DNA from 3 places in the Affinirhizobium gouqiense genome. Region 3 is predicted to be linked to each of the others. Evidence: predicted binding sites of a transcription regulator. Region 3 holds the regulator's gene; each other region holds the start of a gene.

Region 1 (3,278 bases), 910 kb from region 3:
CAGCCAGGCGATATCGCGCGCGGGCTTGGCGGTTCCGGCGCGTATCGCCTGGATGGTATTGTCGACCTTGTGGACGATGAGGTCCGTCCGCCGCACCCCGAGGCCGCGCCTTTCGAGCTCAGTGACCAATTGCACGACCAGCCTGCCGACATATTTGTTGATCGTCTCGGCGGCACCGATGGGTTCCTGAAAGGCACGCGAGACCTCGACCAGCTCCGCCGTCCGGATGGGATCGATCGGGTCCGACATCCGGCCATACATCTGGTCGAGCCGGCGGCCGACCTCTGGCCCGAAGCGAAGGGCAAGCGGCGCTCTCGGCGTATTGGAAAGCTCGCCGATCGTCTGGAAACCGAGGACGCGGAGATCCTGGACGACCTTTTCCGGCAGCCGCAGCAGCGAGATCGGAAGCGCCTCGACGGCGCGTATGATCTCGCCCGGCGGAACGATGACGACATCCCTGCTGATGGCGCGGACGCAGGCATGCGCCGCTCCCCATGTATCGGCTATCGCCACCCTGGCTGTGAGTTTGCGGGAACGGAACAGGTTGACGATGCCGGTGATCATCGGCAGTTCGCCGCCCTGCAGGTGATCGGCCCCTTCCGTGTCCATGACGATGCCGTCCGTCCCGTCGACGGCGACGATGGGCGAATAATGACCGAGCGCCCAGAGGCCAAGGCGGTCCAGCGCCGCCGCATCCGCGGCAGGATCGGCATCGACGAGCAGCAGGCCGCGGAAGATGGCCTGCGCCTTGGCAGCGGGCATGCCCACACGCACCCCCGCCTTCCTGGCGGCGGCATCGGCAGCCGAGACCCATCGCTTCGACCCTGCGCGGGCGATCACGGCCAGGGCCTGCTCAGGCGGAATGGAGGGATCGGCGCGACGAATGCGATCCGTCGGCAGATCCGGAAGATATATGGATACGACCCTTGTCATCACACGCTCCGACGTGAAACTCAGCACATTCGCCCGCACGCGATCTCATCAGCTCCAAAAACCAGCGCGGCCGCCCGACGCCCGGCACCGGAAGCTCCTCTGATGGCAGAACACTCACTCTCCACCGCGTCGTCGCCGCCGTCGGCTGGCCGAAGTCATTCGCCTCGGTCTGCCGCCGCCACCGCCGAACCGCCAGGGCGATGGTTCCCGTTCGCTCGGCGACGAGATGAAGCCGTCTGCTCACCACCATCGGCAATCGAACCATTTCGCCGACCACCGCCCCGAGGCCGCCGAAACTCAGGGCCTCCTCCATATTGGCGGCGACATCCTCCTCCTTGTCGCCCTCCACGAAGATCACTCTCTTCGGATGCAGTCCCGCCTGTGCAAGCGCCGGAAAGAAAAGATCCGGCCGGGTCAGGCACCAGACGACCGGTCCCCTTGTGCGCGCCGCAATGCCCGCGGCAAACAAAGCTGCCGCCGCGCCATCGACGGTTCCTGATCCTCCGCCCGCAAATTCATGCAGGGCCCCCAGGGCCAGACCGCCCCCCGGCAGCACGGCATCGATCTCCGGCACGCCGAAAGGCAGGCAGCCGGCTTTCGCGACGCCCTCTCCCTGGATGGAGGAGATGCGTTCGCGCAGATCAGCAAGAACTTGATCGCGGGCAGCCGACATCGTTCGCGCAAATCCTTTCGGCTCACGTTGGGGGTTAATACAGCATCATGCCGCCAGAAATGCCTGATGTTCTCTTTCTGTTCCGTTATCGGCAGGGAGTCAAGTCGCTCGAAAATAGGAAAACAATCTCAGAACTTTAGCAAATCCTCAGATTTTCGTTTTGAATCAGTTCGCTAGGAAGCTCCCCCAACCGACCGGTCTTATTGAAGAAAATTTTTTACCCCGAAATCGAAAAGGCCCGTTGCATCCAGGTCTCACCGGTTTCCTCGACGAAGGTCTGCTCCTGTCCACATTTGTCCGGCTTCGTTCCGGCTTCGGCTGCTTGACAAAGCCGAACCAGGATCAGATCACGGACCCTTGGAAAGCCGCAGTGACAGACATGCTGGATGAAAGACATGCTTTATGAGTGAAAAGAGATCTCCTTTGGAGGCATTGGCAAGACAGCTTTACCGCGACCACAAACAGACCTTCGATCTCATTTTGCCCCAGCAGGAAACATCACCTTTCGTCACGGCCGCGCATCAAATTTTCGGCGATCCGCCCCAGGCCGGCAAAATCGTCCGCGTCCAGGATCAGCCGTTCATCCTCACCGGCAGTGGCAAGGCTATTACGAATTTTTTCCCCCTTGCCTGGCATGAGGCGCTGGGCGCGATCCCGCGCGCGTGGAAAGGCTGCGAAAAATGGTGGGCCGGCTATCCCATCGCCATGTGGATGGAGCAAAGGGCGGGCGATGACAAGGCACGGGGCTATCTCGTCCTCAATGCGGAGATTGGTCCTCTGGCGGATCACGACCTGCGTCAGGATCTGATCACCTGCATAGCATCCGCCGCGGCCGAAAAGGGCATGACGCGCATAAGGTTTCCAGCGCGCGCCACCGCGCGATCCAGCCTCTATTCCCGCTTCCTTCGAGACAATGCCATCGCCCTCGAAAACCCCCAATCCGCCCGGGCCATCGAAACCAGGCTCCTTTCCTTGCTGAGCGGTTTTGCACCCGAGATCGACTGCGTCGCCGACGCGCTCGCCTGCTTTGGCCGCAAGGCCCAACCCGGTGCCGAACAAAGCTGAGCGCCCCTTCCCGCTCTCCTTCCCGCTCTCCTTCCGCTCCCCGTCCTGCCGCCTCCCATCAGCTCCTCCGGCGCATCCTCAAGCTCCGCCGCCTGCTGAAAACGCTCTTGCAATCAGGTAGGAATTCGTTAACCACGTAAAGGCTGATTCACGCTCAGATTGCAGACGCCGAATCGCGTTCCATATGTGCCGATGGCCCTTCAGAGGATGCCGGCATGACGGAGACGGTCCCGACATGAGGTCGGGCACCCCTGGGGTTAACCGTTAGAAGTGCTCACAAAGTTGACGGCCTGTTGCTGGACCTTGCGATGAGGTCCTGGCGCGCGCCTTTGCCCGCGGACTTTTAACATGACCAGCATCATGACGAACACGGCGGCCATCGCCGCTCTCCAGACACTTCGTTCTGTTTCCAGCCAGCTTTCCGAAAACCAGAACCAGATCAGCAGCGGGCTGCGCATCGAAACTGCCGCCGACAATGCTGCCTACTGGTCGATTTCCACGACCATGACATCGGATGCCAAAGCGATCACGGCTGTTGCCGACTCGCTTGGCTTCGGCGCGGCCATTGCAGACACCGCCTATTCCGGAACGCAGGCCATCGTGCGCG
Region 2 (3,278 bases), 260 kb from region 3:
CGCTCTGGACCCCCTGCAGGATGCAGGCCATGCGCTCCAGACCCATGCCGGTATCGATCGACGGACGCGGCAAGGGTGTCCGCTCGCCCGGCGCCGTCTGATCGAACTGCATGAAGACGAGGTTCCAGAATTCGAGGAAGCGATCGCCATCCTCTTCCGCCGAACCGGGCGGGCCGCCCCAGACATTCTCGCCCTGATCGATGAAGATTTCCGAGCACGGTCCGCAGGGACCGGTATCGCCCATCTGCCAGAAATTATCCGAGGTGCCGATGCGGATGATCTTGTCGTCGGAGAGGCCGGCAATCTTCTTCCACAGCGTGGCGGCATCTTCGTCATCGGCATAGACCGTGACCAGGAGGCGCTCTTTCGGCAGATCGAAATCCCTGGTCACCAGGTTCCAGGCGAGTTCGATCGCCCTTTCCTTGAAGTAATCCCCGAAGGAGAAGTTGCCGAGCATTTCGAAGAAGGTCAGATGGCGCGCCGTATAGCCGACATTGTCCAGGTCGTTATGCTTGCCGCCGGCACGCACCACCTTCTGCGACGTGGAGGCCGTGCTGTAGGGTCGCGTCTCAAGGCCGGTGAAGACATTCTTGAACTGCACCATGCCGGCATTGGTGAACATCAGGGTCGGATCGTTGCGCGGCACGAGCGGGCTCGACGAGACAATCTCGTGACCGTTCTTCCGGAAGTAGTCGAGGAAGGTCGACCGGATTTCATTCACGCCACTCATGCAACAGCCCTTATACCCCCGCCTGCGGCGGTCTCTCTTTTAAAACCACTGGCTTTTAGCCTTTGAGCCCCACCCTGTCCAGCAGAACGAAAAACCGGCCGCGCATCCTCAAATGATACGCGGCCGGCCACAGCTCTATTCGAATTTTTCGACAGGATCAGGCTTCGCCGTCACCATCGCCGTCGGCGTCATTGGGATCCGGACCGCCATTCTGCAGGAAGCGGTCGGCAATCAGTCCGGCATTCTGGCGCAAGGCCGTCTCGATCTCGCGCGCCATCTCCGGATTGTCGCGCAGGAAGGTCTTGGCATTCTCGCGACCCTGGCCGAGACGCTGGCTGTTATAGCTGAACCAGGCGCCCGACTTCTCCACGATACCGGCCTTGACGCCGAGATCGATCAGTTCGCCGGTCTTGGACACGCCTTCGCCATACATGATGTCGAATTCCACCTGCTTGAAGGGCGGTGCCATCTTGTTCTTGACGACCTTGACGCGGGTCTGGTTGCCGACAACCTCCTCGCGCTCCTTCACCGAACCGATGCGGCGAATGTCGAGACGAACCGAGGCATAGAATTTCAGCGCATTGCCGCCGGTCGTCGTTTCGGGCGAACCGAACATGACGCCGATCTTCATGCGGATCTGGTTGATGAAGATCACCATGCAATTGGAGCGGGAGATCGAAGCGGTCAGCTTGCGCAAGGCCTGGCTCATCAGACGCGCCTGCAGGCCGGGAAGGCTGTCGCCCATTTCGCCCTCGATTTCGGCGCGCGGCGTCAGAGCCGCAACCGAATCGACCACCAGAACGTCGACCGCGCCGGACCGCACCAGCGTATCCGTGATCTCCAGCGCCTGCTCGCCGGTATCCGGCTGCGAAATCAGGAGGTTCTGCAGATCGACGCCGAGCTTGCGGGCATAGACCGGGTCCAGCGCATGTTCGGCATCGACGAAGGCGCAGATCCCGCCCTTCTTCTGGGCTTCCGCAATCGTCTGCAGCGCCAGGGTTGTCTTACCCGAGCTTTCGGGACCGTAGATTTCGACGATACGTCCCTTGGGCAGGCCGCCAATGCCGAGCGCGATGTCGAGGCTAAGGGAGCCTGTGGACACGGTTTCGATTTCAACCACGCTTTCATTCGCGCCGAGCTTCATGATCGAGCCCTTGCCGAAAGAGCGTTCAATCTGCGAAAGGGCCGCCTCCAGCGCCTTGCTTTTATCCACCGTCTTGTCCTCTACGAGCCGCAATGAATTCTGTGCCATCCGTTCCACCTTTAGGTTATTGCAGCCCGTCGGGCAACAAACATTGGATGTGCTTTTTGTACTCTTTTTGTTCTGGTTTGGCAAGCCATTGCTAAGCGTTTGATATCGAAGTCGATTTCGAACGATGTTCCGCTTTCGTCCCGGCGCTGCCGCACATGTGCGGCGCGGCCTGATTCGCCGATTGGCGCCGTCTCGCCATCCACAGCTTTATGAGGCCCATCGCGGCTGTTCGGTCCCCGCGAGGATCACCGGCATGCCGTATCCGCAAGCACGAAGGGACTTGCGTCAATCCTTGCGGTCGAGCATTTCGCGCACGGCCACCGCCAGCTGCTTCAGCGAGAAGGGCTTGGGAAGGAAGCCGAACTTGGCATCGGCCGGCAGATTGCGGGCAAAGGCGTCTTCCGCATAGCCGGAGACGAAGATGAACTTCAGGTCCGGATAGGTCTTGCGCAATTCCCTGAGCAGGCTCGGCCCGTCCATTTCCGGCATCACGACGTCCGAGACGACGATATCCACCTTGCCGTCCAGCTCTTCCATGATGTCGAGCGCTTCAGTCCCCGATCCTGCCTCATGCACCGTGTAGCCGCGGGTTTCCAGCATGCGCTTGCCGCCCCGCCGCACCGCCTCTTCATCCTCCACCAGCAGAACCACGGCCGAATTGCCGGTCAGGTCCATATCCGCCGCCTGGCTGTCCGCCACCGGCGCCGGAGCGGCCTGAACCGTCACATTCGCACCATCGCCCTCTGCCTGATCCGCGGCCGGCTTTACCTCCGGCACATGGCGCGGCAGGAAGACGCGGAAGGTCGTGCCCTTGCCGACCTCCGATTCGGGATAGATGTAGCCGCCGGACTGTTTGACGATGCCATAGACCATCGAGAGGCCGAGCCCTGTCCCCTTGCCGACTTCCTTGGTGGTGAAGAAGGGCTCGAAGATCTTGTCCATGATATCGGGCGGGATGCCTGTTCCGCTGTCGGCCACTTCGACCAGCACGAAATCTTCCGCCGGCAGGCGGGCAATGGCAAAATTCTGCACTTCCTCCGCCGGCACATTGCGTGTCCGGATGCGGATCTGGCCACCCTGCGGCATGGCATCGCGGGCGTTCACGCACAGATTGATCAGCACCTGCTCGAATTGCGAGAGATCCGTGCGCACCGGCCAGAGATCGCGGCCATAATCCACGTCCAGCTTGACATTGGTGCCGGAGATCAGGCGATCCACCAGCATGCGCAGGTCGCCCACGACATCGGTGAGGTTCAGCACGGCGGGCCGCATCGTCTGCTTGCGCGAAAAGGCCAG
Region 3 (3,278 bases):
CATGAGCTTTTCCTGCTGGTAAGTGCGGTGGAAATCACTGCCTGTCTTATCCAAAGGCACAGAAAATACAATGGCAGGAGCATGACAGCCCGACCCCGTCCTGCGGATGGCGATGGCAGCACGCCATCCGCGCCGAAGACGGCTATCCAGCCGGCCTCTGCTCAGACCGTCTTGGCGACCGTGTCGAGCGCCATCAGCCGCTCCAGCAGGCGTTCCAGATCCGCCAGGCGGACCATGTTCGGGCCATCGGACGGCGCGTGATCGGGATCGTCATGCGCCTCGATGAACAGGCCGGCCACGCCGACCGCGACGGCTGCGCGGGCAAGGGTCTCGACGAAACGCCGCTCGCCGCCGGTCGAGCCGCCCTGCCCTCCCGGCTGCTGCACCGAATGTGTCGCATCGAAGATGACCGGAGCGCCGAGATCGGCCATGATCGGCAGCGACCGCATGTCGGAAACCAGCGTGTTATAGCCGAAGGATGCGCCCCGCTCGCACAGGAGCACATTCGGATTGCCGCTTTCGGTGAACTTGGCCAGCACATTCTTCATGTCCCAGGGCGCCAGAAACTGCCCCTTCTTGACATTGATGACACGGCCGGTCGCGGCGGCGGCGACCAGGAGATCGGTCTGCCGGCACAGAAAGGCGGGGATCTGCAGCACGTCCACCGTCTCGGCAACGATCGCGCATTGCTCCTCGGTATGGACGTCGGTGAGCACCGGGAAGCCGAATTCCTGCTTCAGATCCGCAAAGATCTCCATCGCCTTTTCCAGGCCGATTCCTCGTTTGCCCGCGATCGACGTGCGGTTGGCCTTGTCGAAGGAGGATTTGTAGATCAGGCCGATGCCGAGCCGGTCGCAGATCTCGCGGATGGCGCCGGCCATCATGAAGGCGTGGTCGCGGCTTTCCATCTGGCAGGGACCGCAGATCAGCGAAATCGGTGCCTGATTGGAAAAGCGGACCTGGCGCGCCCCGTCGCCGACCACAATCTCGGAATTGGCCTTGACCGTCATCATCAAATCCTCACATCCGTTCGCCGCAAGCGGGCGGCGCGCCGCGGGGCGCTTTGCGCGCCGGCCCGGCCTGTTTGTCTTTCCTGACGCTAGCCCTTAGCAGCGGCCAGTATCTCTGTCACCGACAGATCGGCATGGCGGGGCGCATTTGCAAATCGTCAAGCCCGCCGCGCATTTTTGGGCCAGAAAGCAGCATCACGGCTTGCGGAACACATGTGGAACAGATAGTGTCCGTTCTGGATTTGTTTCCATTGGGGCTTTCGACGATGCTGACTCGCAAACAACAGGAACTGCTTCTGTTCATTCATGAACGCATGAAGGAGTCCGGTGTACCTCCATCCTTCGATGAAATGAAGGATGCTCTCGATCTCGCGTCGAAATCCGGCATTCATCGCCTGATCACCGCGCTGGAAGAGCGCGGCTTCATTCGCCGGCTTCCGAATCGCGCCAGGGCGCTTGAAGTCATCAAGCTTCCCGATGCCTATACCCCGCCGGCGCAGCCGCGGCGCGGCTTCTCGCCCAGCGTGATCGAAGGCAGCCTTGGCAAGGCGCCGCCGAGCAAGCCGGCCGCACCGCAAGCGCCGGTGGACGACCAGCGCTATTCGGCCAATGTGCCGGTGATGGGCAGAATCGCTGCCGGTGTGCCGATCTCCGCCATCCAGAACAACACGCATGAGATCAGCGTCCCCATCGAAATGCTGGGCAATGGCGAACATTACGCGCTTGAGGTCAAAGGCGATTCGATGATCGAGGCCGGCATTCTCGACGGCGATACGGTGATCATCCGCAATGGCAGCACGGCCAGCCCGGGCGATATCGTGGTGGCGCTGGTGGATGATGAGGAAGCGACCCTGAAGCGGTTCCGTCGAAAGGGCGCCTCGATTGCCCTGGAGGCGGCCAATCCCGCTTATGAGACGCGGATTTTCTCGTCGGACCGGGTCAAGGTCCAGGGCAAGCTCGTGGGTCTCATCCGCCGTTACCATTGATCAGGCGCCGGAGATGGTCCGGCAGGTGATTGTCGAAGCTGCGCGTGGTCCAGGCATAGGTGCGGTGGATCTGCCAGGGACGGAGTTGCTCCGTCTCGACGGGCATGGCGGCTGTCATCGACCAGGCTTTGCGATCGGCACTTCCGCCAAACTTCAGCGTCACGGCTCCCAGTCGACGCAGGTGATCACCGGTGATCAGGACGGCGCCCGAGCGGCAGGCCTGCATTCGCGATCGTCGTGCGATGACGAGATCGGCGCTGTCGCAGGCGGAGCCGACATAACGGGCATCCTCGAGAAGCACGATGCGCACGCCGTCGCTGGTCCGAATGAGGCAGGCCTTGCCCCGGAGGCAGCTGAAATGACGGCCGTCGCTGCGCTGAAGCCAATGGCTGAGCTGTGCCTTCATTGACGTCAGCTGATCATGCGTCAGCACCTCCTTCACCCGCGGCTTAGCGGAGGGCTTATCCTTCTCCCGCGGCCTTGCGCCGCCTCGATGGTCCCGGCGAGCTTCGGCGGCAGACGTCCTGCTATTGTCCGTCACCTCTTCTGCCGGTCTCGTCGTGGTGATGCGGTAGGCATTCTGCCATTGCCGATAGAGGAATTCCGGTGCGTGCGCGCGGCTGATCATCGCCTCCTTATCTGAGAGAACGGCCGCCAGTGTGCCATCCTCCGAAATCAGCAGGTCGGGCGGCGGCATCACCCGGGCCAATCCGGCCAGAGCGAGGGCCGCAGCCAGGACAGGCAGGCCGATCAGCTTCAGCTGGGTGCGCAGGAGGACAAGGCAGGTCAGGCCGAGGGAGGCCAGCGGCAGAAAAAGCGCCGGCGGCTGTCCCGTGGCCGCGATGCCGCCCCAACTCGCCACATGCGTGGCAATGGCGATCACCATATCGACAGCCACGCCCATGAGGGAGAAGACGGGGCCGTCCAGGCCAAGCGGCATGGCCAGCATGCCGATCAGGGCAGCGGGCATGACCACAAAGGAAATCAGCGGCATGGAGGCCAGATTGGCCGCTAGGCCATAGGTGGTGATCTGATGAAAATGCCCTGCCGAGTAGATCGTGGTGGAAAGTCCACCGATCAGCGAGGTCATGAAGGCCTCCAGCAGCAGCACCCACGCAAAGCGGCCCGCCGTTGCCACCAGCCACAGGAGCCCGGGTCGACGCGGCTGCCGGCCCATCTGCGGCGCCCGCCGGCGCTGGGCGCGCGTATAGACGGCCACCAGCGCCCCAGTCGCGGCGAAGGACATCTGGAAGCTCGGCCCCATCAGCGCCGAGGGCGCGAT

What was found. The regulator LexA, encoded in region 3, represses DNA repair genes until DNA is damaged. The targets are predictions, from matches to a motif close to TGTTCNNNNTGTGTTCNG.
Region 1: QTJ18_RS16775 (ImuA family protein) is a predicted target of LexA. The motif match lies at 1,674-1,691, and genes of this name have one in related genera.
Region 2: recA (recombinase RecA) is a predicted target of LexA. The motif match lies at 2,040-2,057, and genes of this name have one in related genera.

Annotation. Positions count from the first base shown of each region.
Region 1 covers NZ_CP129382.1:1,752,504-1,755,781, forward strand. The annotation lists gene QTJ18_RS16770 (Y-family DNA polymerase) at 1-933, opposite strand, end outside; gene QTJ18_RS16775 (ImuA family protein) at 854-1,606, opposite strand; gene QTJ18_RS16780 (hypothetical protein) at 2,009-2,671, shown strand; gene QTJ18_RS16785 (flagellin N-terminal helical domain-containing protein) at 3,020-3,278, shown strand, end outside.
Region 2 covers NZ_CP129382.1:1,104,281-1,107,558, forward strand. The annotation lists gene alaS (alanine--tRNA ligase) at 1-730, opposite strand, end outside; gene recA (recombinase RecA) at 888-1,982, opposite strand; gene cckA (cell cycle histidine kinase CckA) at 2,268-3,278, opposite strand, start outside.
Region 3 covers NZ_CP129382.1:846,450-849,727, reverse strand. The annotation lists gene eno (phosphopyruvate hydratase) at 1-3, opposite strand, end outside; gene kdsA (3-deoxy-8-phosphooctulonate synthase) at 162-1,013, opposite strand; gene lexA (transcriptional repressor LexA) at 1,277-1,996, shown strand; gene QTJ18_RS12470 (ComEC/Rec2 family competence protein) at 1,977-3,278, opposite strand, start outside.